DNA from 3 places in the Lentzea sp. NPDC005914 genome. Region 2 is predicted to be linked to each of the others. Evidence: riboswitches for the same ligand, from Rfam matches in the RefSeq annotation. Region 2 holds a riboswitch; each other region holds the start of a gene.
What was found. A riboswitch is a leader RNA that binds a small molecule or an ion and turns the genes downstream of it on or off. The one in region 2 is predicted to bind glycine.
Positions count from the first base shown of each region.

Region 1: linked by a shared signal. The riboswitch ahead of gcvP (aminomethyl-transferring glycine dehydrogenase) and the one ahead of gcvT (glycine cleavage system aminomethyltransferase GcvT) in region 2 are both predicted to bind glycine.
Region 3: linked by a shared signal. The riboswitch ahead of gcvH (glycine cleavage system protein GcvH) and the one ahead of gcvT (glycine cleavage system aminomethyltransferase GcvT) in region 2 are both predicted to bind glycine.

Region 1 covers NZ_JBEXVQ010000017.1:154,075-163,584, forward strand. Annotated here, with positions in the region: gene gcvH (glycine cleavage system protein GcvH) at 1-4, shown strand, start outside; gene garA (glycogen accumulation regulator GarA) at 118-576, shown strand; gene ABZ345_RS24570 (MerR family transcriptional regulator) at 610-1,164, shown strand; gene ABZ345_RS24575 (bifunctional nuclease family protein) at 1,316-1,789, shown strand; gene ABZ345_RS24580 (MerR family transcriptional regulator) at 2,120-2,686, shown strand; glycine riboswitch at 2,761-2,856, shown strand; gene gcvP (aminomethyl-transferring glycine dehydrogenase) at 3,006-5,897, shown strand; gene ABZ345_RS24590 (hypothetical protein) at 6,033-7,109, shown strand; gene ABZ345_RS24595 (hypothetical protein) at 7,106-7,288, opposite strand; gene ABZ345_RS24600 (class I SAM-dependent methyltransferase) at 7,301-7,912, opposite strand; gene ABZ345_RS24605 (maleylpyruvate isomerase family mycothiol-dependent enzyme) at 7,917-8,576, opposite strand; gene ABZ345_RS24610 (DUF3224 domain-containing protein) at 8,579-8,956, opposite strand; gene ABZ345_RS24615 (YafY family protein) at 9,006-9,510, shown strand, end outside.
Region 2 covers NZ_JBEXVQ010000022.1:135,185-144,694, forward strand. Annotated here, with positions in the region: gene ABZ345_RS28810 (TetR/AcrR family transcriptional regulator) at 149-769, shown strand; gene ABZ345_RS28815 (VC0807 family protein) at 754-1,374, shown strand; gene ABZ345_RS28820 (SDR family oxidoreductase) at 1,371-2,018, shown strand; gene glyA (serine hydroxymethyltransferase) at 2,020-3,285, opposite strand; gene gcvT (glycine cleavage system aminomethyltransferase GcvT) at 3,299-4,393, opposite strand; glycine riboswitch at 4,490-4,581, opposite strand; glycine riboswitch at 4,582-4,672, opposite strand; gene ABZ345_RS28835 (DUF3817 domain-containing protein) at 4,718-5,020, opposite strand; gene ABZ345_RS28840 (hypothetical protein) at 5,035-5,367, opposite strand; gene ABZ345_RS28845 (helix-turn-helix transcriptional regulator) at 5,483-5,977, opposite strand; gene ABZ345_RS28850 (hypothetical protein) at 6,142-6,339, opposite strand; gene ABZ345_RS28855 (CaiB/BaiF CoA-transferase family protein) at 6,657-7,796, opposite strand; gene ABZ345_RS28860 (acyl-CoA dehydrogenase family protein) at 7,793-8,929, opposite strand; gene ABZ345_RS28865 (GNAT family N-acetyltransferase) at 9,037-9,471, shown strand.
Region 3 covers NZ_JBEXVQ010000014.1:13,776-23,285, forward strand. Annotated here, with positions in the region: gene ABZ345_RS20640 (L-serine ammonia-lyase) at 1-1,142, opposite strand, end outside; gene gcvH (glycine cleavage system protein GcvH) at 1,174-1,554, opposite strand; glycine riboswitch at 1,617-1,709, opposite strand; gene ABZ345_RS20650 (alpha-L-fucosidase) at 1,874-4,117, shown strand; gene ald (alanine dehydrogenase) at 4,222-5,334, shown strand; gene ABZ345_RS20660 (TetR/AcrR family transcriptional regulator C-terminal domain-containing protein) at 5,389-6,069, opposite strand; gene ABZ345_RS20665 (MFS transporter) at 6,080-7,528, opposite strand; gene ABZ345_RS20670 (hypothetical protein) at 8,025-8,150, shown strand; gene ABZ345_RS20675 (hypothetical protein) at 8,150-8,596, shown strand; gene ABZ345_RS20680 (ABC transporter ATP-binding protein) at 8,619-9,510, shown strand, end outside.

The DNA of each region.
Region 1 (9,510 bases), on a different contig from region 2:
GTGACGTCGATCTTTCGCCGGATCTTCGGCCGGAAGGGGAGCCGCTCCTCGGGTGGCGACCCGAACGCGATAGGTTTTACCGGAAGTGACGGATCCAGCAGCAGGAGGAGAGCTCAGGTGAGCACGAACGACGGCCCAGGCGTTCCGCCGGAGCAGTCCCCGGAGCGGACCTCCGTCTTCCGGGCGGACTTCCTCCAGGAGATGGAGGGCGGCGCCGAGGCGCCCGCCCAGGAGCCGGCTGTTGCCGGTGTAGACGCACTTCCCGCCGGTTCCGCGCTGCTCGTGGTGAAGCGCGGCCCGAACGCCGGTTCCCGGTTCTTGCTGGACCGCGACACGACGAGCGCGGGGCGCCACCCCGACAGCGACATCTTCCTGGACGACGTGACGGTCTCGCGCCGCCACGCCGAGTTCCGCCGGGAGAGCGGCGAGTTCGTCGTCATCGACGTCGGCAGCCTCAACGGCACCTACGTCAACCGCGAGCCGGTCGACCAGGCCGTTCTCGCGAACGGTGACGAGGTCCAGATCGGCAAGTTCCGCCTCGTCTTCCTGACGGGTCCTGGCTCCGCGGGAGCCTGACGCGTGACGGCCGGGCGGCCACAACGTGGGGGACTGAGCATCGGGGCGGTGCTCTCGCAGCTCCGCCCCGAGTTCCCCGAGGTCACCATCTCCAAGATCCGCTTCCTGGAAGCGGAGGGGCTGGTCCGCCCGGCACGCACGGCCTCCGGCTACCGCCAGTTCTCCGCGGCGGACGTCGAGAGGCTGCGTTTCGTGCTGTCCGCACAACGCGACAGATACCTGCCGCTCAAGGTGATCCGCGAGCAGCTCGACGCCACCCCTGTGGACTCCACCGCGGTGTCGCGGGTGGATCTGCTGACCCAGACCGGAATCGGCGCTGAACAGCTGTCCCAGCTGGAGCGCGACGGTCTGTTGCGCGCCGGTCCCCACGGCCGTTTCACCGCCGAGGACATCACCGCGCTCCGCACGATCCGGACGATGACCGGACTCGGCGTCGAGCGCGAGCACCTGCGCGCGGTTCGCGCTGCGGCGGACCACGAGGTGGTTGCGCTGAAGTCGTTCTCAGATCCCGAGACGGTCCGGGAATTGGCTGACCTGTTCACCTCGTTGCACACGTTGTTGGTAAGAGCGGGCTTGCGGCAATCGTGATCTGTCCGGCGGCAGTGCAGTCTTGATCACGATCTGCCCGCAACAATTGAGCACACGGCCCGCTTGGCGGGTAGCGTCGAAGACGTACGCCGGGGGATGCTCGGGTGTGAAACCGGGTACTCCCGAACGACATAGAGGGAGGCGAGGCCCGATGAGCGAGATGCGTGTCGTCGGCGTGCGGGTGGAGCTGCCCCAGAACCAGCCGATCCTTCTTCTGCGCGAAACCGAGGGCGAGCGGTACCTGCCGATCTGGATCGGCTCCGTCGAGGCCACGGCCATCGCACTCGAACAGCAGGGTGTTCGTCCGGCCCGTCCGTTGACGCACGACCTGCTCAAGGACGTCATCGGGGCGCTGGGTCGCAACCTCGAACAGGTCCGGATCACGGACCTGCAGGAGGGCACCTTCTTCGCCGAGCTCGTGTTCGACGGCGACGTGCGGGTCTCCGCGCGGCCCTCGGACTCGGTGGCGCTGGCGTTGCGCGTCGGTGTGCCGATCCACGCCGAGGAGTCGGTGCTGGCCGAGGCCGGCCTGATCATCCCCGACGAGCAGGAGGACGAGGTCGAGAAGTTCCGCGAGTTCCTCGACTCGGTCTCGCCGGAGGACTTCCGCGGAGCGGACACGTAGGCACACCAGGGGCGCCGACAGCTGAGTTTTGCGTTGTGTCGCTGTCTGTCTCGTTTGGAACCGTCGTAGCGCCTTGGTGTGTCGCTCTTTTGGGCTACTTTCCGCTCGATTTGCTCGCTAAACGATCACTAAACGTCACCTGAACGTCCCGCATCGGGTGACGGTGTGACTCTCCACCTCAGGTTGAGGGTCGATCCTCCCCGCGCGTCGCGTTGACCTGCCCTCTGAGCGGTCTTACCGTCGAACTCGAGTGGACGTCGCCGGTTTGCGTGAGCTGACGCGGCGGCTTGACGGCCATGAGTTTCGTGGCCGTTCCGAGGGGAGGCAGGCGTGGTCGAGGAAGCGCCCGTGCGGGCCGAATCCGGGCAGCAGGGTGAGCTGTTCCCGGACTCCTCGCTGCCGGACGAACTCGTCGGCTACCGGGGTCCCGCGGCGTGTCAGATCGCGGGCATCACATACCGGCAGCTCGACTACTGGGCCAGGACCGGACTCGTCGCTCCGACGATACGGATGGCTCACGGGTCCGGAAGTCAGCGGTTGTACTCCTTCAAGGACATCCTGGTTCTGAAGGTCGTGAAGCGGTTGCTGGACACCGGGGTCTCGTTGCAGAACATCCGGGTCGCGGTCGACCACCTGCGGCGCCGCGGCGTGCAGGACCTGGCGAAGATCACGCTCTTCTCGGACGGGACGACCGTCTACGAGTGCACCTCGCCGGAAGAGGTCGTGGATCTGCTGCAGGGCGGTCAGGGCGTGTTCGGGATCGCGGTTTCCGGTGCCATGCGGGAGATCTCGGGGACGATTCACGAGTTCCCGGCCGAGCGGGCCGACGGGGTGGAGATCGCTCCCATGACCGAGGACGAGCTGACGCGCAGGCGCCGGGAGCGCGCGACGGGCTGAAGTTCGGTTGAGACATTGGTCGCGCCCGTAGCGACTACGTGGGCTGCCTGCGGGTATTCTTCGCGGGTAGTCGCTGAACTCAGGCGGGAGAGACCGGGTTTCGAGCCCGGCGCCGAAGGAGCAAGTCCCTCCCCGGGAACCTCTCAGGCATCCAGGACCGCGTGAGCGAGACGCCTCTGGAAAGTGGACCCGCAAGGGTCCCGCCGACGGTGAAAGCCCCATGTCACACCGGGGTGAACCTCTCAGGCGCCCGTGACGGGTACGGACAGAGCGGGGAGGGCACCAGGACACGTGTGCCCGCAGCCCCCGGAGGCGTTTGATGACGCAGGACCGCATTCCGCTCGCCGCTCTCGAGCACGGCACCCCGTTCGCCGACCGCCACGTCGGCCCGCGCCCGGCGGAGCTCGCGCGCATCCTCGACGTCATCGGCGTCGGATCGCTGGAGGAGCTGGCGCAGCACGCGGTGCCGTCGTCCATTCACGAGCGCGACCTCGTGCTCGACCTGCCGGCTCCGGCGACCGAGACCGAGGCGCTGGCCGAGCTTCGTGAGCTGGCTTCCCAGAACCGGCCGATGACGCAGATGATCGGTCTCGGCTACTACGACACCGTCACGCCGGGCGTCATCCTGCGCAACGTGCTGGAGTCGCCCGCCTGGTACACGGCCTACACGCCGTACCAGCCGGAGATCTCCCAGGGCCGTCTCGAGGCGCTGCTGAACTTCCAGACCATGGTCGGCGACCTGACCGGCCTGCCGGTGGCGAACGCGTCCATGCTGGACGAGTCGACCGCCGCCGCCGAGGCGATGACCCTGGTGCGCCGCGCCGGTCGCTCCAAGTCGAACAAGTTCGTCGTCGACGCCGACACGTTGCCGCAGACGCTGGCCGTCATCGAGACGCGCGCCGAGCCGCTGGGCATCGAGATCGTGGTCGCCGACCTGTCGCAGGGCATCGAGGGGCTCGGCCTGGGCGGCGACTTCTACGGCGTGCTGCTCTCGTACCCCGGCGCGTCCGGTGTGGTGCGCGACCAGAAGGCCCTCATCGAGGAGATCCACGACGCGGGCGCGCAGGCCGTCGTCGTCGCGGACCTGCTCTCCCTCACGTTGCTGCGCGCGCCGGGTGAGATCGGCGCGGACGTCGTCGTCGGCACCACGCAGCGCTTCGGTGTGCCGATCGGGTTCGGTGGCCCGCACGCCGGCTACATGGCGGTCCGGTCCGGCCTGGAGCGTCAGCTGCCCGGCCGTCTCGTGGGCGTCTCGGTCGACTCCGACGGCTCGCTGGCCTACCGCCTCGCGCTGCAGACTCGTGAGCAGCACATCCGCCGCGAGAAGGCCACGTCGAACATCTGCACCGCGCAGGTGCTGCTGGCCGTGATCGCGTCCATGTACGCCGTCTACCACGGTCCCGATGGCCTGCGCGCGATCGCGACCCGTGTGCACCGCATGGCCACCGTGCTCGCCACCGGCCTGTGCGAGGCCGGCCTGGACGTCGTGCACGGCGAGTTCTTCGACACCGTCCAGGTTCGTGTCGAGGGCCAGGCCGCTTCTGTTGTCGAGAAGGCGCGTTCGTTCGGCATCAACCTGCGTCTGGTCGACGCCGACGTCGTGGCAATCGCTTGCGACGAGAAGACGACGCGCGCGCACCTCGTCGCGGTGTGGGAAGCCTTCGGTGTCACTGGATCCGATGTGGACGCCATCGACGCCGACACCGCGGACGGCATCCCGGCCGACCTGCGCCGCACGTCGGACTACCTGACCCACCCGGTCTTCCACGCCCACCGCTCCGAGACCGCGCTGCTGCGTTACCTGCGTGCGTTGTCCGACAAGGACGTCGCGCTGGACCGCAGCATGATCCCGCTCGGCTCCTGCACGATGAAGCTGAACGCGACCGCGGAGATGGAGTCCATCACGTGGCCGGAGTTCTCGACGCTGCACCCGTTCGCGCCCGTCGAGGACGCCGCCGGACTGCTGAAGATCGTCTCCGACCTGGAGGCGTGGCTCGCCGAGGTCACCGGCTACGACGCGGTGTCGTTGCAGCCCAACGCCGGTTCGCAGGGCGAGTTCGCGGGTCTGCTCGCGATCCGCGCGTACCACCGCGCGAACGGCAACGCCGACCGTGACGTCTGCCTGATCCCGTCGTCCGCGCACGGCACGAACGCCGCGTCCGCCGTCATGGCCGGTATGCGCGTCGTCGTCGTGAAGTGCGACGACAAGGGCAACATCGACATGGGCCACCTGCGTTCGACGGTCGCCGAACACGCGGACGACCTCGCCGCGATCATGATCACCTACCCGTCCACGCACGGCGTGTACGAGGACACGGTCAGCGAGGTCTGCGGCCTGGTCCACGACGCGGGCGGCCAGGTGTACGTCGACGGCGCGAACCTCAACGCGTTGATCGGCTTGGCGCGCTACGGGAAGTTCGGCTCGGACGTCTCGCACCTGAACCTGCACAAGACGTTCTGCATCCCGCACGGCGGTGGCGGCCCCGGCGTCGGCCCGATCGGCGTCCGCTCGCACCTCGCGCCGTTCCTGCCGAACCACCCGCTGCAGCCCACCGCCGGTCCCGCCACGGGTGTCGGGCCGATCAGCGCGGCCCCCTGGGGTTCCGCGTCGATCCTGCCGATCTCGTGGGCGTACGTGCGCATGATGGGCGGCGACGGCCTGCGCCGCGCGACCCTGACCGCCGTGGCCGCCGCGAACTACGTTGCCCGGCGGTTGGACGAGCACTACCCGGTGCTCTACACGGGTGAGGGCGGCTTCGTGGCCCACGAGTGCATCCTCGACCTGCGTCCGATCACCAAGGCGACCGGCGTGACGGTGGACGACGTGGCCAAGCGCCTCGCGGATTACGGCCTGCACGCGCCGACGATGTCGTTCCCCGTCGCCGGCACGCTGATGGTCGAGCCGACCGAGTCCGAGGACCTGGCCGAGATCGACAGGTTCATCGACGCCATGATCGCCATCAAGCGCGAGATCGACCGCGTCGGCGCCGGCGAGTGGTCCGTCGAGGACAACCCGCTGCGCAACGCCCCGCACACCGCCGCGTGCGTGACCGTCGGCGAGTGGAACCACCCGTACACCCGCGAGGAGGCCGTCTACCCGGCCGGTACCGGTGCTCCGAAGATCTGGCCGCCGGTCCGCCGCATCGACGGCGCCAAGGGCGACCGCAACCTGGTCTGCTCCTGCCCGCCGCTCTCGGCGTACGGCAGCTGATCCGGTACTCCGAAGGGGCGCACTCGGGGGTGCGCCCCTTCGGCGTTTTCGGGCCGGGTCACGTGGAAACGTTGTGGTACAACGAAAGTTCGTAACGCTCTCTGATCAACTTCCGACTGATCGAACGTGCGAACGATGGCGGAGACCGCCCACGAGATCAAGGACTCGGTCGTCGAGGCGATGGCCGAGGCAGGCCACGACCGCAAACGGCTCCGGTCGGTCACCCTGACATCGGGCGACACCCCGTCGGCCGGTTCGACGAGCTACCCGGACGGCTCCGCGCTGATCCGGGTCTCCGAGGCCGTGCTGGCCCTGATCCCGGTCTACAGCAGGCATCTGGCGCTGTCCGTGGCGCGGCCGAGCCTGTTCCTGAAGCGCCTGCGGTGGCGGCGCCGGTCGTTCGACACCGCCCTGCTCGCCGCCGTGCTGCGCTTCACCAGCCGGGTCGAGCGCTCGTCCGGCCGCGTGCAGACGCTGCCGATCGACCTGGAGCCGTTCCAGCAGCACACGGCCAGCCTCATCGCGACGCACGGCCTGCGGTTCGTCATCGCCCACGAGCTGGCACACCACCTGCAAGGCCCTGCCGACCGCCTCGCGTACCAGGCCGTTCTCGCCGCCCAGCACCACGACGAGTCAGGCGAGCCGTCTCTCGTGCCGCTCGGTGCGCTCGTGGCCGTGGCCGTGCTGCACCACGCCGAGAAGTCGTTGTTCGTGCGTGGTGCCAGGCACTCGCCGGTCAACAGCAGGCTGGGCGTGCTGTGGGAGGAGGTGCCGTTCCACGACCGTTCCTCGTTCAACAGCTACGCGACCGGGCTGTTCGAGGCGACGGACCTGGCCGCCAACTTCATCCAGGGCTCGCGGCCGTCCGTCGACTGGGAGCTGCTGCCGGCGGCACCGGAGCACCCGTTCGCCCGGTGTGACGAGCTCCAGTCGCTGACCCCGGCCCAGCTGGTCGTGGAGCTGCACCGCTGGCCCGCCATCGGCTCGGGCGCACGAGCGTTGCTGGACGGCCGCATCGAGGACGCGGCAGGGCTGTGGGAGGTCCCGCTCGACCGGTTCCACGGCTGGCAGTCCCAGACCCCGCTGGCCGCGTCCACGTTGCGCCTCGGGCTCCGGACGGCGAGGGGCCTGGAAGACCTCGCCGAACTGGAGCGCTGCCCCGTCGTGGAGGCGATGGCGGCGCTGGTCGAGCACCGGGTGATCGGCGTCTAGGGCGCGGCAGGGCAGGCGGGGTCGCCGCAGTCCTCGTCCACGCTGAGGCCGGGCTTGTTCAGGTCGTGCTCGAACGCGAAGTGGAAGCACTCGGGATGCATGCGCTCGAACAGCTCGTAGTCTTCGCGCTCCAGCTCCACGGCCTCGCCGCACCGCTGGCAGGTCTGCTCATCTGACACGCGCAGATCGTCTCACTGCCGCCGGGCGAACAGGACAGCCTGGTCCGTGCCCAGCAACCACTGCGCCTCGACGGCGAACCCCGCGTCCCGCAGCCACTGCGCCACCCGCTCAGGTGGCCGCAGGTGAACGTGCACCCGCATCGGGTGCCCGCCGTACCCCTGCGTCTTCAACCGCGCCTCGTCGCCGACGTGGAACCCCAGCTGCACCAACCCGTTCGGCTTCAAGGCCCGGTGGAAGTGCCCGAACACCACGGGCACCTGGTCGTCGGGAATGTGGATCAACGACCACCACGCGATCACCCCACTGACCGTGGTGGGCAGCGGCTCGGTCATCGACCCCACCTCGAACCGCGGCCCGGGGTGGTTGCGCCGCGCCAGTTCGATCATCGCGGGGGAGAGGTCGATCCCGAACACGTCCACCCCGAGGTCGTGCAGCACCGCGGTGACCTCGCCAGGTCCGCACCCGACGTCCGCGACCGGCCCGTCGACCAGTTCGGCGAACAACCGCAGCGCCGCCCGCAGATGGGGCAGCCCGTCCAGCAGGTCACGCGTCTGGTCGGCGTAGCTGACCGCCACCGTGTCGTACGAGTCCCGGGTGTCCGCCAGCCAGTCGTTCACGACGATCAAGCTACTCTCTGAACGGCTCCGGCCGGTGCCGCCCGAACAACGCCAGCGCCGCGATCCAGATGTCCGGGTCCCCGTCCCAGTCCAGCGACTTGATCTGGTCCACCGTGCGCCGCCCGCCGATCGCCCGCATCAGCTCGAACGACGTCGTCCGCAACGTCCCCTCCGGCTCGCCGTGCCCGAGCACCCGGTCGCCGTGCTCCAGCGTGATCCTCAGCGCCGGCACCTCGTTGTCCCGCATCCGCTGATCCAGCTGCTGCAACGGTTTCGTCAACGCCGCCCGGACCGCGAGGCCGTCGCGGTCGCCGGGAACCCCCAGCGCCGCACGGAGATCGTGCTCGTGCTGCACGACCTCGGCGATCAGCACGGACCCCATCGGGGTGTCGAACAGCGGCTCGGCCAGCGACCGGTTCGCCTCCCACTCGGCGAACGCGTCCTCGAGAGAGTTGTCGCGGCGGTCGCGGACCTGCCGCTCGCCCCACTCGCCGGACTCGACGCCGTCGAACCGGCGGTCCACGAAATCCCGCAGACCGCCGGCCAGATGCGCCACCACGTCCTTGACCGACCAGCCCGGGGTCGCCGCCACGGGCGTCTGCGGATCGGAGTCCTGCACCAGCTCGGTGATCCGCTGCTTGGTCGCGTCGTAAATGGGGGCGTTGGTCATGTTCAGACCTCGTACTCCAGGGTGTAGGTGCCGCTGCCATCCTCCGCCCAGTCGACCGTTGCCGCACCTCGCGCCCCCGCGTAGGCGCCGGTGCCGTCCAGGATCTCGATCGTGCCCTCGACTGCGGTCCGGTACGCGCCGACGTGCCGCAGCACCAGCGTGCCCTCGTCGCTCACGATCTCCTCGAGAGCGGTCGTCCACGCCACGTCGTCGCCGTACGACATGAGGTACCGGCAGCTGCCGATGCCGATGACGTCGCCCGTGTAGGCGAACTGGACGTGCGCCTCGGTCAGCTTGCGTCCCTCGACCTCTTTGTAGGGACGGCCGTCCCAGGTGTTCTCGTCCCAGCTCTTCACTGCGATGGTTCCGGTTGCCTTCATGTCGACCACTCTGCTGGCAGATCCTGACAGTTCGTGTCAGGTTTAGTGCATGAAGTCCAGCCGGCTCATCCAGGTCCTCCTGCTCCTCCAGTCGAGGGGACGGATGACGGCGGACGAGCTGGCTTCGGAGCTCGAGGTCTCGCCTCGCACCATCTACCGCGACATCGACGCCCTGAGCGCGGCCGGCATCCCGATCTACGCCGACCGCGGTCCCACCGGCGGCTACCAGCTGATCGACGGCTACCGCACCCGCCTGACCGGCCTGACCAGCTCCGAGGCCCAGTCGCTGTTCCTCGCCGGGCTACCCGGCCCTGCTGAGGAGCTGGGCCTCAAGGAGTTCGCCGCCGCGGCCCAGCTCAAGCTTCTGGCCGCGCTCCCGACCGAGCTGCGGTCGCGGGCCGAGCAGATCCGCCAGCGCTTCCACCTCGACACCCCGACGTGGTTCCGCGGCGACGAACCCACCGAGCACCTCGCCACGATCGCCGACGCCGTCTGGGAGCAGCGCCGCGTGCGGATGACCTACCAGCGCTGGGGCAACCAGACCGTGCAGCGCG
Region 2 (9,510 bases):
ACTCTGAACGGACAAACCCCGGCCCTGGGGAAGGGGCCGGGGTTCCCGTCGTTTCGCTCTCTCGCTTCGCAAGCAGGGCCCGCCTGGTTCAGGCGGGCCCTGCTTGCGTTCGTCTGGTAGTGTTTTATCTAGCTGGATAAAAACGGGGGTGACCGTGGAGCACACGGGCAGAACGGCGGCACGGCGCGCGCAGATCGTGCGGGCGGCGATCGAGACCATCGCGGAACTGGGCTACGACCAGGCGACGTTCGCCAAAATCACCGAACGGGCGGGGCTGAGCAGCCCGCGGATGATCTCGTACCACTTCGCGGACAAGAACGACCTGCTGCGCCAGGTCGTGATCGACGTCTTCACCGCCGCGGGCCAGGTCATGGCACCCGCGATGGCCGCCGAGACCACGTGGGGCGGCAAGCTGCGCGCCTACCTGGAGTCGAACCTGCGGTTCCTGCGCGATCACCCGAGGGAGATCGTCGCGCTCACCGAGATCGGCCCGCACCTGCGCACCCCGTCCGGAGAGGGCTACACGAGCACGACCAGCCAGGACTTCAGCGTCACCGGCCTGGCCGAACTGCTCGAAACCGGTAAGGCGGCCGGGGAGTTCCGCCAGTTCGACACCCGCTCGATGGCCGTGCTGATCCGCGCGGCCGTCGACGCGGCCGCACAACGCGTGCGCGACGGGTCCGACGTGGATCTGGACACCTACACCACCGAGGTCATCACCGCGATCGACCTCGCAGTTCGTCTGGGGGACGAATGTTCCGGAAACTAGCGATCGACCTGCTCGTACCGACGGGCATCTACTACGGATCGCGCGCACTCGGCGCCGACCAGACGACAGCACTCGTGCTCAGCGGCGTGATACCGGCCTTGCGCGTGATCTACTCCGTGATCACCGAACGACGCATCAGCGGGGTGAACGCGTTCGTGCTCGGCGCGGTCGTGCTCGGCTTCGCGATGTCGTTCGTGACCGGGGAACCGCGAGTGCTGCTCGTGCGCGCGGCGTGGGGCACCGCGGCATTCGGCGTCGTGATGCTGGCGAGCCTGTTCTTCAAGCGGCCGCTGCTCCACTCGATGGCGATGCTCGTACTACCCGAGGACAAGAAGCAGGTGTGGACGGAGAACTGGGAGAAGTACCCGGCGATCCGGCACGCGCTGCGCGGCTGCACCGCCATCTGGGGCGTGATCTTCCTGGCGGACACCGCGATCCGGGTCGGCATGGCGCTGACGTTGCCGATCGACCTGGTGCCGGTGCTCGACGACGTGCTGCTGGTGGTCCTGCTCGTGGTTCTCGTTGTGGTCCAACGGGTGTACTCGCGGATGGTCATGCACCGGGCCGGGCTGCGCATCAACGGCGTGCACGTCAGCCGGGCATGATCGCGCTCGTGACCGGCGGGGCGCACGGCATCGGCGCGGCACTGGTCAGGCGGCTGATCGGCAGGGGCGACGACGTGGTGATCGCCGACGTCGATCTGGACGGGGAGCGCGGCAGCTTGTTCGTTCGGACCGATGTGCGCTCGTACGAGGGCAACGAACGTGTCGTGGCCGCCGCTGTCGAACGGTTCGGCGGACTCGACATCGCGGTGTTCAACGCCGGTGCCGCCGGACCGCGTTCGTTCAGCGTGGCCGGCTACCGCGACGCCATGCGGATCAACCTCGACGCGGTCGTCTACGGGCTGGCCGCGTGCTCCGCAGTGCTGAACGGCTCGGCGCTCGTGATGTCGAGCATCGCCGGGCTGACCGGCTCGCCCGACGTCTGCTACGGAACAGCGAAACACGCGCAGATCGGGTTGGTGCGGTCGATTTCGCAGACCGCGCCGGGCTACCGGATCAACGCGTTGTGCCCCGGCCTGGTCGACACGCGGGCAGTGGCGGCGTACCGGTCGGAACTGGTGGCCGCGGGACTGGAGCTGGCCACGCCGGAGGAGGTCGCCGCCGCTGCCGAGACAGTGCTGGGCGACCGGCGCACCGGCCAGGTGTGGTCGGTGCAGGCCGGTCGCCCGGTCGAACTGGTGCGGTAAATCAGAGCGTGCTGTACAGCGGGTGCTTGGCGGCCAGCACCTCGACGCGGGCGCGCAGCTCGTCAACAGCCGCACCCGGCTTGAGGGCCTCGGCGATCACGTCGGCGACCTCGGCGAAGTCCACCTCGCCGAAACCGCGGGTGGCCAGCGCCGGGGTGCCGATGCGCAGACCCGAGGTGACCATCGGCGGCCGCGGGTCGTTCGGGACGGCGTTGCGGTTCACCGTGATGCCGATCTGGTGCAGCACGTCCTCGGCCTGCTTGCCGTCGAGCTCGGAGTTCACCAGGTCGACGAGGACCAGGTGGACGTCCGTGCCGCCGGTGAGGACCTTCACGCCCGCGGCGGCCACGTCCGGCTGTGACAGGCGCTCGGCCAGGATCTTCGAGCCTTCCAGCGTGCGGCGCTGGCGGTCGGCGAACTCCGGCGAGGCGGCGTGCTTGAACGCCACGGCCTTGGCGGCGATCACGTGCTCCAGCGGGCCGCCCTGCTGGCCGGGGAAGACCGCGGAGTTGATCTTCTTGGCGATGTCCGCCTCGTTCGAGAGGATCACACCGCCACGGGGACCGCCCAGGGTCTTGTGGGTCGTGGTCGTCGTCACGTGCGCGTGGGGCACGGGCGACGGGTGCAGGCCCGCGGCGACGAGGCCCGCGAAGTGCGCCATGTCGACCATCAGGTAGGCCTCGACCGAGTCCGCGATGCGGCGGAACTCGGCGAAGTCCAGCTGGCGCGGGTACGCGGACCAGCCGGCGACGATCAGCTTCGGGCGGTGCTCCTGCGCCAGGCGCTCGACCTCGGCCATGTCGACGCGGCCGTCCGAGTCGGACACGTGGTACGGCACGACGTTGTAGAGCTTGCCGGAGAAGTTGATGCGCATGCCGTGCGTGAGGTGACCGCCGTGCGCGAGGTCGAGGCCGAGGATCGTGTCGCCGGGCTGCAGCAGCGCGAACATCGCGGCGGCGTTGGCCTGCGCGCCCGAGTGCGGCTGGACGTTGGCGAAACCGGCGCCGAACAACGACTTGATGCGCTCGATGGCCAGGCGCTCGACGACGTCGACGTGCTCGCAGCCGCCGTAGTAGCGGCGGCCGGGGTAGCCCTCGGCGTACTTGTTGGTCAGCACCGAACCCTGTGCCTGCAGCACCGAGACGGGCGTGAAGTTCTCCGAGGCGATCATCTCGAGAGTGCCCTGCTGGCGCGCCAGCTCGGCCGCGACGGCCTCGGCGACCTCGGGGTCGTACTCCGCGAGGGAGGCGTTGAACTGGTCGGACATCTGGAAGATCTCCCTACTTGGCGCGCTTGTAGAACGGAAGTGCGACGACCTCGACCGGCTGCTTCTTGCCGCGGACGTCCACCAGCAGAGGGGTGCCGGGTTCGGCACTGGCCCGAGTCACGTACGCCATGGCGACCGAGTAGCCGAGCGTCGGCGACAGCGCGCCCGACGTGACCTCGCCGACGACCTCGTCGCCGTTCAGCACCGCGTAACCGTGCCGCGGGGCGCGGCGCTCGGGGGTCTTCAGTCCGACCAGGACCGAGTCCACATCGGACTCCGAGACCTTCGTCAGCGCGTCGCGGCCCACGAAGTCGCCCGGCTTGTCGAGCTTCACGACGCGGCCGAGACCAGCGTGGTACGGCGTCAGCGACGTGGTCAGCTCGTTGCCGTACAAGGGCATTCCGGCTTCGAGACGCAACGTGTCGCGGCAGCCGAGACCGCACGGCTTGAGCTCGTGCGCCTCGCCCGCCTCCAGCAGCGCGGCCCAGACGGCCGAGGCGTCGGACGGCGCCACGAAGAGCTCGAAGCCCTCCTCGCCCGTGTACCCGGTGCGGGCGAGCAGCGCGTCGACACCTGCCACGGTGGACGGGTAGGAGGCGTAGTACTTCACGGCCGACAGGTCGGTGTCGGTGAGTCCGGACAGGATCTCGACCGACTTCGGGCCCTGGATCGCGATCAACGCGTAGTCGGTCGACTTGTCGGTGACGACGGTGTCGAACCCGGCGGCGCGCTCGACCAGAGCGTCAGCCACCACAGCGGCGTTGGAGGCGTTGGCGACGACCATGAACTCCTCGTCGCCCAACCTGTACACGATCAGGTCATCGATCACGCCGCCGTCGGCCTGCGTGATCATCGTGTAGCGAGCCTTGCCGACGGCCAGCGCCGAGATGTGGCCGACCAGCGCGTAGTCGAGCGCCTCGCCGGCCTGGGGTCCGGTCAGCACGATCTCACCCATGTGCGTGAGGTCGAACAGGCCCGCGGTGGTGCGCACCGCGTGGTGCTCGGCGAGCTCGCTGGAGTAGCGCAGCGGCATCCGCCAGCCCGCGAAGTCGGTGAACATCGCGCCGAGCTGCTCGTGCTCGGCGTTCAGAGGCGTGAGGCGGGACATCAGAACGCTCCTCCAGGGTGCGCCGAAGAGCCGGCCTGGGCCGGCTGAGGCAACAGAAGAATGACACGGTCCATCGGAGACTCCTCACCAGAGCGAGCCTCCCCCTCTGTCATGAGCCTGAGAGCTTCGCCGCGCAGCACGCGACTTGCACCGTGGGCGAGGCCGATGGGCCTGCTTTTCAGAGTTGCCTTCGTCGTGCGGTACCTGTACCTGAGAGATTCCGGGGAGGAGTTGCTCCTTCGGCGCTCACACTCAAGTGAGCTCTCCCGCGCGACATCGACGGCCGTGTTCAGTTGGTAGCCCCAGACGCTAGCAGGCCAAACGTCACAGCGGCACGCCCTGCGCAGTCTTCTCGACCACCTTGCGCTCAGCCCAGAACGACAGGAACGGGATCGTCCCGGCGAGCAGCACGAGGGCGGTGCCCTTGATCGACCAGCGCAGCTTCAGCGCCAGGTCGACGGAAATGACCAGGTAAATGGCGTAGAGAAAGCCGTGGATCGGCCCGACGACCTTCATGAACTGACCCATGTCCGCGGCGTACTTGAGCACCATCGCCACGCACAGGAGCAGCAGGAAGACACCGACCACGTAAGCCATGACCCGGAACCGGGTCAACGCACCCTTCATCAGCCCGCCTTCGCTCAACGACCGTCCCGCGCGTTGAGGTCCGCGAGCATGCGGTTGTAGGCCGCGAGCTCCGCGTCTTCAGGATCGTCGAAGTGCTCGACAGGCGCGGGTTTGACGGCGTCAACGGTAGTCATCGGCTTCGCGGCGGCCGCAACCGGCTCCGGTGCGGAGAGAACCTCGTCACGACGCTGGCGCGCCAAACGGCGGAAACGCCACACCATGAAGGCCGGGAAGAGGCCGAAGAGCGGCCACTGGAGCACGTAACCGAGATTCTGGAACGTGCCGCTGGCGGACTCGAAGCGCTGCCACTGCCAGTACGCGAGCCCGCAACAGGCGATCAGGGCCACCAGACAGGCAAACCCGATCAACACTCGCTGGGGTGTAAGGAGGCCGCGCACGGCCTCCACACTACTTGGAACGCATGGATACAGGGCTGCCGCCTCCGACAGCCCGTTCCCTCTACTACGCCACGCCGTCCCGGCGCTGCCTCTGCAGACGTGCGACACACCAGGCTGCGGCGGAACCGCGGCGAAGGTGCTGGAGAACCGTCATCGGTCCCAGGCGCCGCCCGAGGTCGGCAGGGCTCAGACCCGCCGCGCGATAGTCGAGCGCGCGCTGGTCCAACGGGCTGATGCCCGCGTCCCACCACTGCTCGGCCTCGGCGACATCGCCAACCAGCTGCCAGTAGCTCGCCGCGGCGGCGAGCAGTGCCTCGGGTGCCTCCGGCGCCCGCTTGCGCATCGCGGCCACGTAGGCCGGATCCGCCGAGTCGACCTTGACCAAGCCACGCGAGGGCCCGCCCCTGCCGCCCCGCTGTGCGGGGATGCCTGGCGCCGAGGGGGGAGCCTCAGCGAGCCACGCGTTCTTGATCCGGTTCACCTCCTGCATCTCTGCGTCATCAGACCGTTCAGCCGCCCACTGCTGCAACAGCTCGTGGACCCCGGAGTCCTCGACCATATGTGCCTCCTCGTCGGTCGGGGATCGGCCATTGCAGCGGAAGGTATTCGGTAGGTCTGACAATCGCCAGACCCTGAATCCCCAGAACACCCGTTACCAGTGCGTGATTGGCCTCTTTCCACCCATCCGGTCCAACGCAGATGGCCGAGGATCACCGAGAGTCACTAGGCGACAGGCGTCGCCGTCCCGAAGAGGCTCCTGATGAAGGTGATGATCGACTCCGCGCCCTGCCTCAGCCAGCCGAGGAGCGTCTGGACCGCGCCTGCGGACTCCTCGGGCCGGGTGATCAGGAGGAACAGCACCAGCGCGACGACCGCCAGCACTAGCACCTTCTTGAGGTTCACAGGTACCTCTCCGTCCATCTCGCTCACAGGTGAGGCGGCAGACCGCCCGTGTCACCCGACATGGTCCCTCATTCACCCGGCTGATGAACAACGACCACGCCCAACTGCCCCCAGGATCCACCGGCCACGCACGCCTGCTGACGGGGAATGTCACCCGAATGGCGGCTAAAGAGAGGCCTCAGCAGCGCCGATGTCCTGGGCACGAGGTGAACACGGACTCCCTCGCATCCCACAGCGTGGACCAGACATGTTGAACCGAGCCTCACCCGGATGCCGAACCGACGGCATCACGCTCTGTCACCCCGTCGTGTCCTTATTAATGCGCACGCGAGCATTCATCCAATAACTCCTGCCCGGCGCAGTTCCATAATTCGGGCGTCCGCCACACCTATGTCGGCAAGCACTTCCCCGGTGTTCATCCCGGTCGTTACCGGAGGCGTCGGAACCGACGCCGGAGTCCGGTCGAAGCGAGGAGCCGGCGCCGGGTGCGGCGAACCGGAGACGTCGACGAACGTCGCCCGCGCCGCGTTGTACGGGTGCCGCGCCGCTTCGGCGGGCGTCAGCACCGGCGCCAGGCACGCGTCGGTGTCCCGCGCGAGGTCAGCCCACTCGTCCCGCGTCCGCGTCTTCACCGCCGCCGCGATTCGTTCCCGCAGGTCAGGCCAGTTCGCCGGGTCGTTGCGCGTCGGTGCGTCCTCCAGGCCCAGCACGCGCACCAGGTCGGCGTAGAACTTCTCCTCCAGCGCGCCGATGGCCACGAACTGCCCGTCCGCGGCCTCGTAGACGTCGTAGAACGGCACGCCACCGTCGAGCATGTTCTCGCCGCGCCCGCCGGACCACATGCCCGCGTTGCGCATCCCGTGCAGGAACGTCGTCAGCAACGCCGCCCCGTCGACCATCGCGGCATCCACGACCTGGCCACGTCCGGAGCGCTCCCGTTCGTACAGCGCCGCGAGCACGCCGAGAGCCAGCAGCAGCCCTCCCCCGCCGAAGTCGCCGAGCAGGTTGATCGGGAACGACGGTGGCCCGCCTGCGCGTCCGAGAGGCTCCAAAGCGCCCGCGACGGCGATGTAGTTGATGTCGTGCCCGGCACGGTCGGACAGGGGCCCGTCCTGCCCCCAGCCGGTCATGCGTCCATATACAAGGCGCGGATTGCGGGCGAGGCACTGCGCCGGACCGATGCCCAGCCGCTCGGTGACGCCCGGCCGGAAGCCCTCGACCAGCACGTCCGACTGTTCGACCAACCGAAGAACCAGCTCGGCACCCTCGGGCTTGCGGGTGTCGATCGCGACTGAGCGCCGGTTGCGGGTCAGGAAGTCGCCGGGGACCGTCGGGTGACTGCCGGGCTTGTGCACCTGGATCACGTCCGCGCCGAGGTCCGCGAGCACCATGCAGCCGAACGGCGCGGGCGCGAGACCGGCGAGCTCGACCACGCGAAGTCCTGCCAGAGGTCCTGTCCTCGATGTAGCAGTCACAAGGACCTCGCGATGATTTCCTTCATGATCTCGTTCGTGCCGCCGAAGATCCGCTGCACGCGGGCGTCGGACCAGGCACGTGCGATCGGGTACTCGTTCATGTAGCCGTAGCCGCCGAACAGCTGCACGCACTCGTCGACGACCTTGCCCAGCCGGTCGCTGGCCCACCACTTCGCCATCGCCGCCGTCGGCACGTCCAGCTCGCCGCGCAGGTGCTTGTCGATGCACTCGTCGATGAACGCCCTGGTCACGGCCGCCTCGGTGGCGCACTCGGCGAGCTTGAACCGGGTGTTCTGGAACTTCATCAGCTCCTTGCCGAACGCCGTGCGCTCCTTCACGTACTTCAGCGTCACGTCGACGGCCGCCTCGATGCCCGCGACCGAGCAGACGCCGATGATCAGGCGTTCCTGCGGCAGCTGGTGCATGAGCTGCACGAACCCGAGGCCCTCCTGGTCGCCCAGCAGGTTCGCGACGGGCACGCGCACGTCGTCGAAGAACAGCTCGGCGGTGTCCTGCCCCTTCATGCCGACCTTGTCGAGCACGCGGCCGCGCCGGATGTCGTTCTCCACGACGATCAGCGAGATGCCCTGGGCGCCCTGGGCGGGGTCGGTCTTGGCCACCACGATCACCAGGTCGGCGTGCACGCCGTTCGTGATGAACGTCTTCGAGCCGTTGATGACGTACTCGTCACCGTCGCGGAGAGCCCTCGTGCGGATGCCCTGCAGGTCGGAGCCCGCGCCGGGTTCGGTCATGGCGATCGCGCCGACGTACTCGCCGGACGCGAGCTTGGGCAGCCAGCGCCGCTTCTGCTCCTCGGACCCGTAGGAGTTGAGGTAGTGGGCGACGATCCCGCTGTGGACGCTGTTGCCCCAGGCGCTGTCACCGGCGCGCGCCTGTTCCTCGAGCAGCACGGCCTCGTGTGCGAACGTGCCGCCGCCGCCCCCGTACTCCTCGGGGATGCTCAGGCACAGCAGCCCCACGTCACCCGCGCGACGCCACAGGTCGCGGTCGACCTGCTTCTGCTCGGCGAAGCGTTCCTGGTGCGGCACGACCTCCTTCTCCATGAACGTGCGGGCGAGCTGGCGCAACTGGTCCAGGTCGCTGTCCATCCACCGCGATCGACGCTCTGCCATGCGTTCCACGAAACCACCCGGCCGTGATCCACGCCATGACCGCCGCGCCAGGCCGTCGCCCGAAAAAGTGAGCGAAATTCCCACCCTCGTCGTCCAGACTGCTCGATATGCAGATCCACCAGGTCACGCCGGACGACTGGGAGCTCTGGCGGGACGTCCGGTTGGAGGCGCTGGGCGCGGATCCCGGCGGGTTCGGGTCGACGCTCGCCCGCGAGGAGGCGTTCACCGAGGCCGACTGGCGCCGCACGCTGGAAGACGGCCCGCGGCTGGTCGCGCTCGATCCGGATCCCGCCGGCCTCGTCGGTGCCTTCGGCAAGCCGAGCGGCCTGTACCTGTACTCGATGTGGGTGCGGCCCTCCCACCGCGGCCGAGGTGTCGGAGAAGCGCTGGTCAGGGCTGTGCTGGCGGAGGCGGCAGCAGAGGGCTGGACGCTCGTGCGGCTGCAGGTGTACGACGACAACCTGCCTGCTCGGCGGCTCTACGAGCGGCTGGGGTTCGTGGATTCCGACGAGCCGGAGCACATGGAGTTCCGGGTGAGCTAATCGGTCACCCTTCACGGTCATGGCCAGCTTGAGAGGCCG
Region 3 (9,510 bases), on a different contig from region 2:
CAGGTGAGGCCCAGGTTGTGCTCCATGGCGATCTCGGCCGCGTTCTCGACCTGTTCCGGGGTGCCGCCGAGGACCTCGGCGAGACCGCCGGCGGCCATCGAACACGCCGAGCCGACCTCGCCCTGGCAGCCGACCTCGGCACCGGAGATCGAGGCGTTCTCCTTGAACAGCACGCCGATCGCGGCCGCCGTGAGCAGGAACCTGACGACGCCGTCGTCGTTGGCTCCCGGCACGAACCTCGTGTAGTAGTGCAGGACCGCGGGCACGATGCCGGCCGCGCCGTTGGTCGGTGCGGTGACGACACGGCCGCCCGCCGCGTTCTCCTCGTTGACCGCCAACGCGAAGAGCGTCACCCAGTCCATGACCCGCAACGGGTCCGTGACGAAGTGCTCGCCCTCCAGACGCTTGCGCATCTCGGCGGCGCGACGGCGGACCTTGAGGCCGCCGGGCAGGACGCCGTGCTCGGTGCAGCCGCGCTCGACGCACTCCTGCATCACGTGCCAGATGTGCAGAAGTCCTTGGCGGATCTCGTCTTCGGTCCGCCACGACAGCTCGTTGGCCATCATGATCTCGCTGATCGACATGCCCGTCTCCCGGCACCGCGCGAGCAGCTGGTCGCCGGTCAGGAACGGGTGCGGCAGCGGGGTGGTGTCCGGCTTGATCCGGTCCGTGCCCGAAGCGTTCTCGTCGACGACGAAGCCGCCGCCGATCGAGTAGTAGACGGCGTGCTCGACGGACTCGTCACCCTTGTACGCCTCGAAGCTCATCCCGTTGGGGTGCAACGGAAGCGACTTGCGGCGGTGCATGACGAGGTCGCGGTCGTGCACGAAGTCGATCTCGTGCGCACCGCCGAGCTTCAGGCGTCGGCCGGTGACGATCTCCTCGACACGGGCGGCCGCGATCGTTGGGTCGACTTCCTCGGGGAGGTTGCCTTCGAGGCCCAGGAACACGGCCTTGGGGCTGCCGTGGCCGTGCCCGGTCGCACCGAGCGAGCCGAAGAGCTCGACGTGCACGCGGTCCACTTCGGACACCCGTGCCCCGAGCTTCTCGACGAACATCGCAGCGGCGCGCATCGGACCGACCGTGTGGGAGCTGGACGGTCCGATGCCGACGGAGAAGAGGTCGAAAACGCTGATCGCCACTGATCAGTCCTTCGCGGTGGGGTTCGGCACGTCAGTCTGTGGTGAGCTCGGCGTACTTGGCCGCCGTGAGCAGGTTCTCCGCGGACTCGACCCGCACCCTGAACAGCCAGCCGGCGCCGTACGGGTCGTTGTTGATGACGGCCGGGTCGTCCACGACCGCGCCGTTGACCTCGATCACCTCGCCGGTCACCGGGGAGAACAGGTCGCTGACCGACTTGGTGGACTCGAGCTCGCCGCAGACGGCGTTCGAGACGACCTTGGCGCCGACCTCGGGAAGCTGGACGAAGACGATGTCACCGAGGGCGTCCGCGGCGTAGGAGGTGATTCCGCAGGTCAGCGGGTCCTGGGTACCCGGCGTCCAGTCGACCCACTCGTGCTCGACGGTGTAGAGCAGGTTCTCGGGGAACTCCACGGCGACTCCTCTGGCTGGGACGGCTCGGTCAGGTGACTACCCCCTCCGCCGTGCAGAGTTGCCTACCCCGAGCGGTCTTGCTGCCTGAGAGTGTGCGGGAGCTTGCCCCTTCGGCGCCTCGACTGCTTCGTCGAGGTCTCTCCCGCTCGGGTTTCGGTGCCGCCCTGGTTGGACCAGAGGACACCACGGCCGATGTTCAGTTTTGAGTCCTTCGAGACCAGGCGAACGCTATGTGCGTCCCCCGCCAAGTGTCAACGCGAGATGGTTGACATCGGCGAGAGCGCTGCCATGGTGTGGTGAGGCAGACATCGGAGGTCTCATGAGGAAAGCGTTCATCGCCGCGCTGCTCGCCTCGCTGGTCCTTACCCCTGTCCCCGCTGCATCGGCTGCGGAGGCACCAGCTCCGATCACAGTTCCCCTCACCCAGTACTTCGACAACGACGGCATCGACACCGCGTCGGACCGGACCGGCAACTTCGACGGTTCCGGCTACGCGTTCCCTGCGGAGGGGCTGCCGTCCGGGCAGGTCAACGCCGATGGAGTGCCGTACCTCTTCCCGGGAAATTCACAGGCCAAGAACAACAACGCGGTCGCGCTGGGGCAGCGGATCGACCTGCCGCACGGGCGCTACCTGACTCTGCACTTCCTCGTGGCGTCCTCGTACGGGGCGGCCGGCGGGACCGCCACCGTGCACTACGCGGACGGATCGACCACGACAGGTGCCGTGAGCGGACCGGACTGGTACGCGGGCAGTGGTCCGATCTCCGCGCCGTTCCGCTACTCGCCCGGTGGCACCGACCAGCACCCCGTGTCGATCGGGACCTCCCAGGTCTGGGCGGATCCTCAGAAGGAGGCGGTCGGGGTCACGCTGCCGGTCACGAACCCGGCGGTGGAGGGCAAGTCCTCGCTGCACGTGTTCGCGCTGTCGTTGCAGCCGGTGGCCAAGGGCTCGGTGCTCGCGGTCCGTGCCGCGCGCAGCACGACCAAGCTGCCCCGGCTGGGCGGGCAGACCGTCGAGGCCACCGTCGTGAACCTCGGCGACCAGTGGGTCTCGAACATCTGGGTGCGCGCCGAGGGGCTGGGTCTGGTGACGCTGCAGCCGGCGCTGGTGAAGCGGCTCGCGCCCGGTGAGGAAGCTCGCGTGCGGATCGGCATCCACGCGTACCGGACCGGCACGTTCGACGGGAAGGTCGTCGCTTCCTCCGCGAAGGCCTCGGCGTCGCAGAACGCCAGGTTCACGCTGGGTGTCGCGGACTACCAGGCGAACGACGCCTCGCTGGCCGCCCACGAGTCGCCGTACTGGTTCGACGACGCCAAGTTCGGGATCTTCATCCACTGGGGGCTCTACTCGGTGCCCGCCTGGTCGCCGCCCGGTGAGCAGTACGCGGAGTGGTACTGGCAGTGGATGCAGGACCCGAACAACGCGGTGAACGCCTACCACGCGGCGACGTACGGGAAGGACTTCTCGTACGACCAGTTCATCCAGCAGTTCACGGCCTCGAAGTTCGACCCTCGCGAGTGGGTGAAGCTCTTCGAAGAGGCCGGCGCGAAGTACTACGTGCTGACCTCCAAGCACCACGAGGGTTTCGCGTTGTGGGACTCGAAGGTGTCCGGCCGCGACTCCGTTGATCTCGGTCCTCGTCGCGACCTGGTGAAGGAACTGTTCGACGCGTCGCGGAAGTACACGCCTGGCCTGAAGAACGGGCTCTACTTCTCGATGCCGGAGTGGTTCAACCCGGACAGCCCGTGGACCGGTCACGCTCCGCGGAACCCGTACACGGGCGCTGCCGAGCCCTACACCGGCTATCAGGCCGGGCGCGACTTCGTGAAGGACTACCAGGGGCCGCAGATGACCGAACTGGTCGACGGGTACGACCCCGACGTCATCTGGTGCGACATCGGTGGTGCGAACGACTCGCGGCGCGTGATGGCGGACTACTTCAACAAGGCCAAGAACCGGGCCGTGCCCAAGGACGTGACGGTCGACGACCGGTGCGGCATCCCGACCCACGACTACACGACGCCGGAGTACGCGACGTACCCGAACACCGTGGTGAAGAAGTGGGAGGCCTCGCGCGGCCTGGACCCGCGTTCGTACGGGTGGAACCGGGCGACGCCGGACTCGATGTACATGACCGCGGACGAGGTGATCCACACGCTCGTCGACACGACGTCCAAGAACGGCAACTTCCTGCTGGACATCGGCCCGCGCGCGGACGGCTCGATCCCCGAGATCATGCAGCAGCGACTGCGTGAGACGGGGGCGTGGCTGCGCACCAACGGCGAGTCGATCTACGGCACGACGTACTGGTCGCGGATGGCTCAGCAAGGTGACCTGCGGTTCACGGTGAAGCCGAACGAAGCGTTCTACATCACCTCGTTGGTCCAGCCGGGGTCACAGCTCGTGGTCGACGCTCCAGTGCCGCTCAAGGACGGCGACAAGATCACGTTGCTGGGTCATGACAGGCCCCTGAAATGGACCCGATCGGGTGGAAAACTGGTGGTCGACGTGCCACAGGGCGTTGGCCGGCACGCATGGGTGTTCAAGGCCGCTTTGTCCTAGCAGAACAACCGGACAGTGACCGGATAGTGCGATCCGCACGGTGACATGACCTTCCGACTGCCTCACATTGTGAGACAGAGGCCAGCCCGAACGGAGGAGTCATCGTGCGGATCGCAGTTCCCCGCGAGATCAAGAACCACGAGTACCGCGTCGCTCTCACCCCTGCCGGTGCGCACGAACTGACCAGCCGCGGCCACGACGTCTTCGTCGAGCAGGGCGCCGGACTGGGCTCGGCCATCACCGACGAGGAGTACCTCGCGGCCGGCGCCAAGATCCTCGCGTCCGCCGACGACGTGTGGGCCGAGGGCGACCTGGTCCTCAAGGTCAAGGAGCCGATCGCGGTCGAGTACCCGCGTCTGCGCTCCGGTCAGACCCTCTTCACGTACCTGCACCTCGCCGCCGACAAGCCGCTGACCGAGGCCCTGCTGGCGTCCGGCACCACGGCCATCGCCTACGAGACCGTGCAGCTCCCGAACCGTTCGCTGCCGCTGCTGGCCCCGATGTCCGAGGTCGCGGGCCGCCTGGCCCCGCAGGTCGGCGCGTTCTCCCTGATGAAGCCCTCCGGCGGCCGCGGCGTGCTGCCCGGCGGCGTCCCCGGTGTCGCCCCGGCCCGCGTGGTCGTGATCGGCGGCGGCGTGGCGGGCATCAACGCCGCCACCATCGCCGTCGGCATGGGCGCGGACGTGCAGATCCTCGACACCAACGTCGACCGCCTGCGCCAGATCGACGCCCAGTTCCAGGGCCGGCTGCGCACGCTGGCGTCCAACTCGTTCGCGATCGAGCAGGCCGTCCGCGAGGCCGACCTGGTCATCGGCGCCGTGCTGGTCCCTGGTGCCGCGGCCCCGAAGCTGGTCTCCAACGCGCTGGTCGCCGACATGAAGCCGGGCTCCGTGCTCGTCGACATCGCCATCGACCAGGGCGGCTGCTTCGAGGACTCGCGTCCCACCACGCACGCCGAGCCGACCTACGACGTCCACAACTCGGTCTTCTACTGCGTGGCGAACATGCCGGGCGCCGTCCCGCGCACCTCGACCTACGCGCTCACCAACGTGACGCTGCCCTACGCGGTCGCGCTGGCCGACAAGGGCTGGACGCAGGCGCTGAAGGACGACCGTTCGTTGGCCCTGGGCCTCAACGTCCACGCCGGCCAGCTGACCAACGGCCCGGTGGCCGAGGCGACCGGCCTCGCGCACACGCCGCTGGAGACCGTCATCTAAGACCAACTGAATGAATGAGGCCCCCGCACGCGATCAACGCTGCGGGGGTTTCGCCTATCGCAGGGCCGCGACCCTCGCCCTGATGCCGTCGATCACGGAGTCCAGCCCGAACTCGAACAGTCCCTCGACCGACCACAGCGAGGGCTCGTTCAGCATCTCGACGTAGTGCGGATGCTTGTCGCGGTAGAGCTCCGCGATCTTCGACATGTCCGGCGGCGCGACGTCCATCTTGCCGCTGCCGCTGTAGTTCACCTCGGCGATCGCGAACCCGACGACGTAGCTCGACACCGTCGACACCGACCGCGACGCCTCGACCAGTGACAGCCCGGCCACCCGCATGGATGCGAGCATCGCGTCCGCCATCGCCACCGCGTTCGGGCCGATCGTCGCGAACTCGCCGATGTTGCGCACCCACCACGGGTGCTTGAGCGCGAGATGACGCAACGAGTGCATCATCCCGCGCAACGCCGTCTCCCAGTCGGCACCGGGCTCGGGCAGTGCGAAGTCGCCGTAGACCTCGTCGAGGCACAGCTCCAGCAACGCGTCCTTGGTCGGCACGTGCCAGTACAGCGACATCGGGGCCGCGCCCAGTTCCGCGGCGAGCTTGCGCATGGAGAGCTTGGCCAGGCCGTGCTCGTCCAGCATCTCCAGGGCCTTGCGGACGATCGCCTCCCGGCTCAGGCCGAGGGGCTGGCCGCTGCTGGGCCTGGGTTTGCTGAACCACACGCTGTCCACGACAGCGATCCTAAGCACGCCGCAGCAGGACGGCGGCCACAACACCTCCCAGGAAAACGGCAGCAGCCCCGATCACGAGGCTCACGCTCATGCCCGACGAGAACGCGTCGCGCACGACCGTGATGTCCGCTCCGCTGTGCAACGCCTCGCTCAGCGACCTGCTCGGCACGTCGTCCGGCAGTGCGGCGGCGAACCGGGCGGACAGCAGCGCGCCTAGCACGGCGATGCCGAACGAGGAACCCAGCTCGGACAGCGTTCCTGACAACCCGGACGCGATCCCGGCACGCTCCGGCGGGATGGAACCCATCAGCGCGTTGACCGCAACCGGTTGCGCCACACCGACTCCGACGCCGATGAGGATCAGCCCGGCGAGCGTCGGCGGGTAGGTGTTGCCGATCGACAACAGCACCACACCGCCCGCCACGATCGTCATGCCGAGCAGCATCGCCTTGCTGGAGCCCAGTTTCAGCACGAGCTGGCCCAGGGTGTTGCTGGTGATGAGCAACGCGATCGCCATCGGTGCCACGCGGACACCGGCCTCCAACGGGCTGTAGCCGAGCACGCCCTGAAGGTGTTGCGTCAGCAGGAAGAGCGAGCCCGCCATGCCGAACGCCGCCAGCACACCCGACGCCACCGCACCGGTGAACCGGCGGTCCTTGAAGAACCCGAGGTCCAGCATCGGCTCCGCGGTGTGCCGTTCCCACAACGCGAACGCCGTCATGGTGACCACGCCGATCGCCACCGGCACGCTGAACTCCAGCGAGCCGAAACCGTGCTCCGGCACCGAGATCACCGCGTACACCAGCGAGACCATGCCGATGATCGACAGGACCGAGCCGACGACGTCGGGCTTGCGCACGGCCGGGTCCTTGGACTCCGGCACCAGCGCCGCCACGGCCACGATCGCGAGGACCGCCACCGGGACGTTGATCAGGAACACCGAGCCCCACCAGAAGTTCTTGATGAGCGCGCCACCGATCACCGGACCAGCCGCGAACCCGAGGCTCGTGACCGCCGCCCAGATGCCGATGGCCTTCGGGCGTTCCTTCTCGTCGAACAACTGCATCAGCACGGCCAGCGTGCCCGGCATCAGCATCGCCGCGCCGACGCCCATGAACCCGCGAGCCGCGATCAACGCCTCGGCCGAGCCCGCATAGGCCGCCACCGCGCTACCGGCGCCGAAGAGCAGCAGACCGGCCAGCAACGCCTTCTTGCGGCCGAACCGGTCGCTGAGGCTGCCGGTGGTGAGCAACAGGCCCGCCAGCGCGAGCGAATAGGCGTTGATCATCCACTGGATGTCCGCCGTGCTGGCGTGAAGACCCGTGGAGATCGACGGGATCGCCACGTTGAGCACGGTGTTGTCCAGCACCACGACCATCACGGACAGGCAGAGCACGCCGAGCACGGCCCAGCGCTGCGGATGCGGGTGCACCCCGACCTTCTCGGTCGTCGAAGTCATCTCGTCCCCCTTACGGTGTACGAGTAACTTACAGCGTACGAGACCGCAGGGCGCAAGAGGATTTCGCTCAGGGATGAGGGAGTGCCCGCGACAGGCGAAGGGGGAGGACCCGGGGTTCGGGGGTGTCCCCCGACAAACACTGCGGGCTCTGGCGAAATCGGCCGAAGGTCGATGAGCGCCAGAGCCCGCCACGTAAAGGGCGGCCGCGCTCAACCAGCCTGGGGGTCACTGGGAGCGGGGCCGCCGTGACCAAATATAGCGGGCCTCGGGCAGCCGCGCCCAGCACCCCCGCCCAAACGCGACCAGAAAGTTTCCCCGACTGGACCACTGCCCGTGTTGGGCTCGTCCAGCAAACGAGTGAATTCCCCCGCTCGCGGTGCGGCGAGCAGGGCCAACGGCCGATGAAGACGGAGTCGGGTGTCCCTCGAAGGGAGATTCCATGGCTGAACCACAGGGATGGATCCATTGCCACGACCCGTTCGGTCGAGACAGATCGATGACCGTTCTGGTCGAGAACGACCGAGTTCTCCTGGTCACGCCGCCGGGCGAGACCGCTGTGATGTCCGCCACTCAGACGCGTCGGCTGGGCTCTTTGCTCGACCAGGCCACGGCGAAGATGTGATGGACCAGGTTCTGCGAGACGCGGTCCTGCAAAGGCTGGCGCTGCTGGACAAGGTGGCCGAGCACGGCGAGGCCGAGGCGCTGGTTCCGCTGGCCCGCGCGGAGATCCACCGCCTGGCAGACGGCTGGCGCCTGCTGCTGACGGTGCACCAGCCCGACGAGGACAGCCGCTGCAAGGCGTGTCCTGGCTGGTTGCGGCGACGGCGACGGCGATGGCCTTGCCAGGTCTGGAACATGGCGCACCAGCACCTGATCGGCGAGGGTCTGCCGCATCGGGAGCGCGGCAGGCCGTTGCGCAACCCTTTCACCCGATCGGGCACGATCGAGATTCCCGAGGAGACACCGGTCGAGCTGACCGCCGAGTTGCCGCCGATCTTGTCCGACGTGCCGCCGCTGGTGCACCGGGCTCCTGTCGTGTCCCGGCCCAAGCACGCCTTGCCGGACTGACAATTCAGGCAGGATGGGCCGCATGCATGACGGCAGCGGCCTCATCGCGGTCCAGAACCTGACGAAGCAGTTCGGTTCTGTCACGGCCGTGCAGAACCTGAGCTTCACCGTGTCACCCGGCAGCGTGACGGGCTTCCTCGGCCCGAACGGCGCCGGCAAAACGACGACCCTGCGAATGCTGCTGGGTCTCGTGAAGCCGACGGGCGGCACGGCCACGATCAACGGACGACCGTTCCACCAGCTCGGCCAGCCCGGCCGCGTGGTGGGTGCGGTGCTGGAGGCGCAGGGGTTCCACCCCGCTCGCTCCGCCCGCAACCACCTGCGCGTGTACGCGTCGGCCATCGGCGTGCCGGACGCGCAGGCCGACCAGGTCCTCGGCCTGGTCGGCCTGGGCACCGCGGCCGATCGCAAGGTGGGCGGGTTCTCGCTGGGCATGAAGCAGAGACTGGCGCTGGCCACCGCGCTGCTCGGCGACCCGCAGGTGCTCGTGCTCGACGAACCGGCGAACGGCCTCGACCCCGAGGGCATCGCGTGGCTGCGCACGTTCTTGCAGTCGTACGCGCGCATGGGACGCACGGTGCTGATCTCCAGCCACCTGCTGGCCGAGGTCGAGCAGACCGTCGACCAGGTCGTGATCATCTCGCGCGGGCAGACGATGTTCTACGGGCCGTTGGAGCAGTTGCGGCAGTCGCAGCAGCGGCGCGTCATCGTGCAGCCGTCGGACATCAACGCGTTGGCGACGGCACTGCGCAGCGAGGGCGTGCAGACGATCGAGCAGCTGCCCGACGGCAGGCTCGCGGTGTCCGGTGTGGACTCGAAGCACGTGGCCGACAGCGCGTTGAGGGCGGGCGTGTCGATCTACGGCATCCAGGAGGAGCAGGTCGACCTCGAGCGGCTGTTCTTCCAGCTCACCA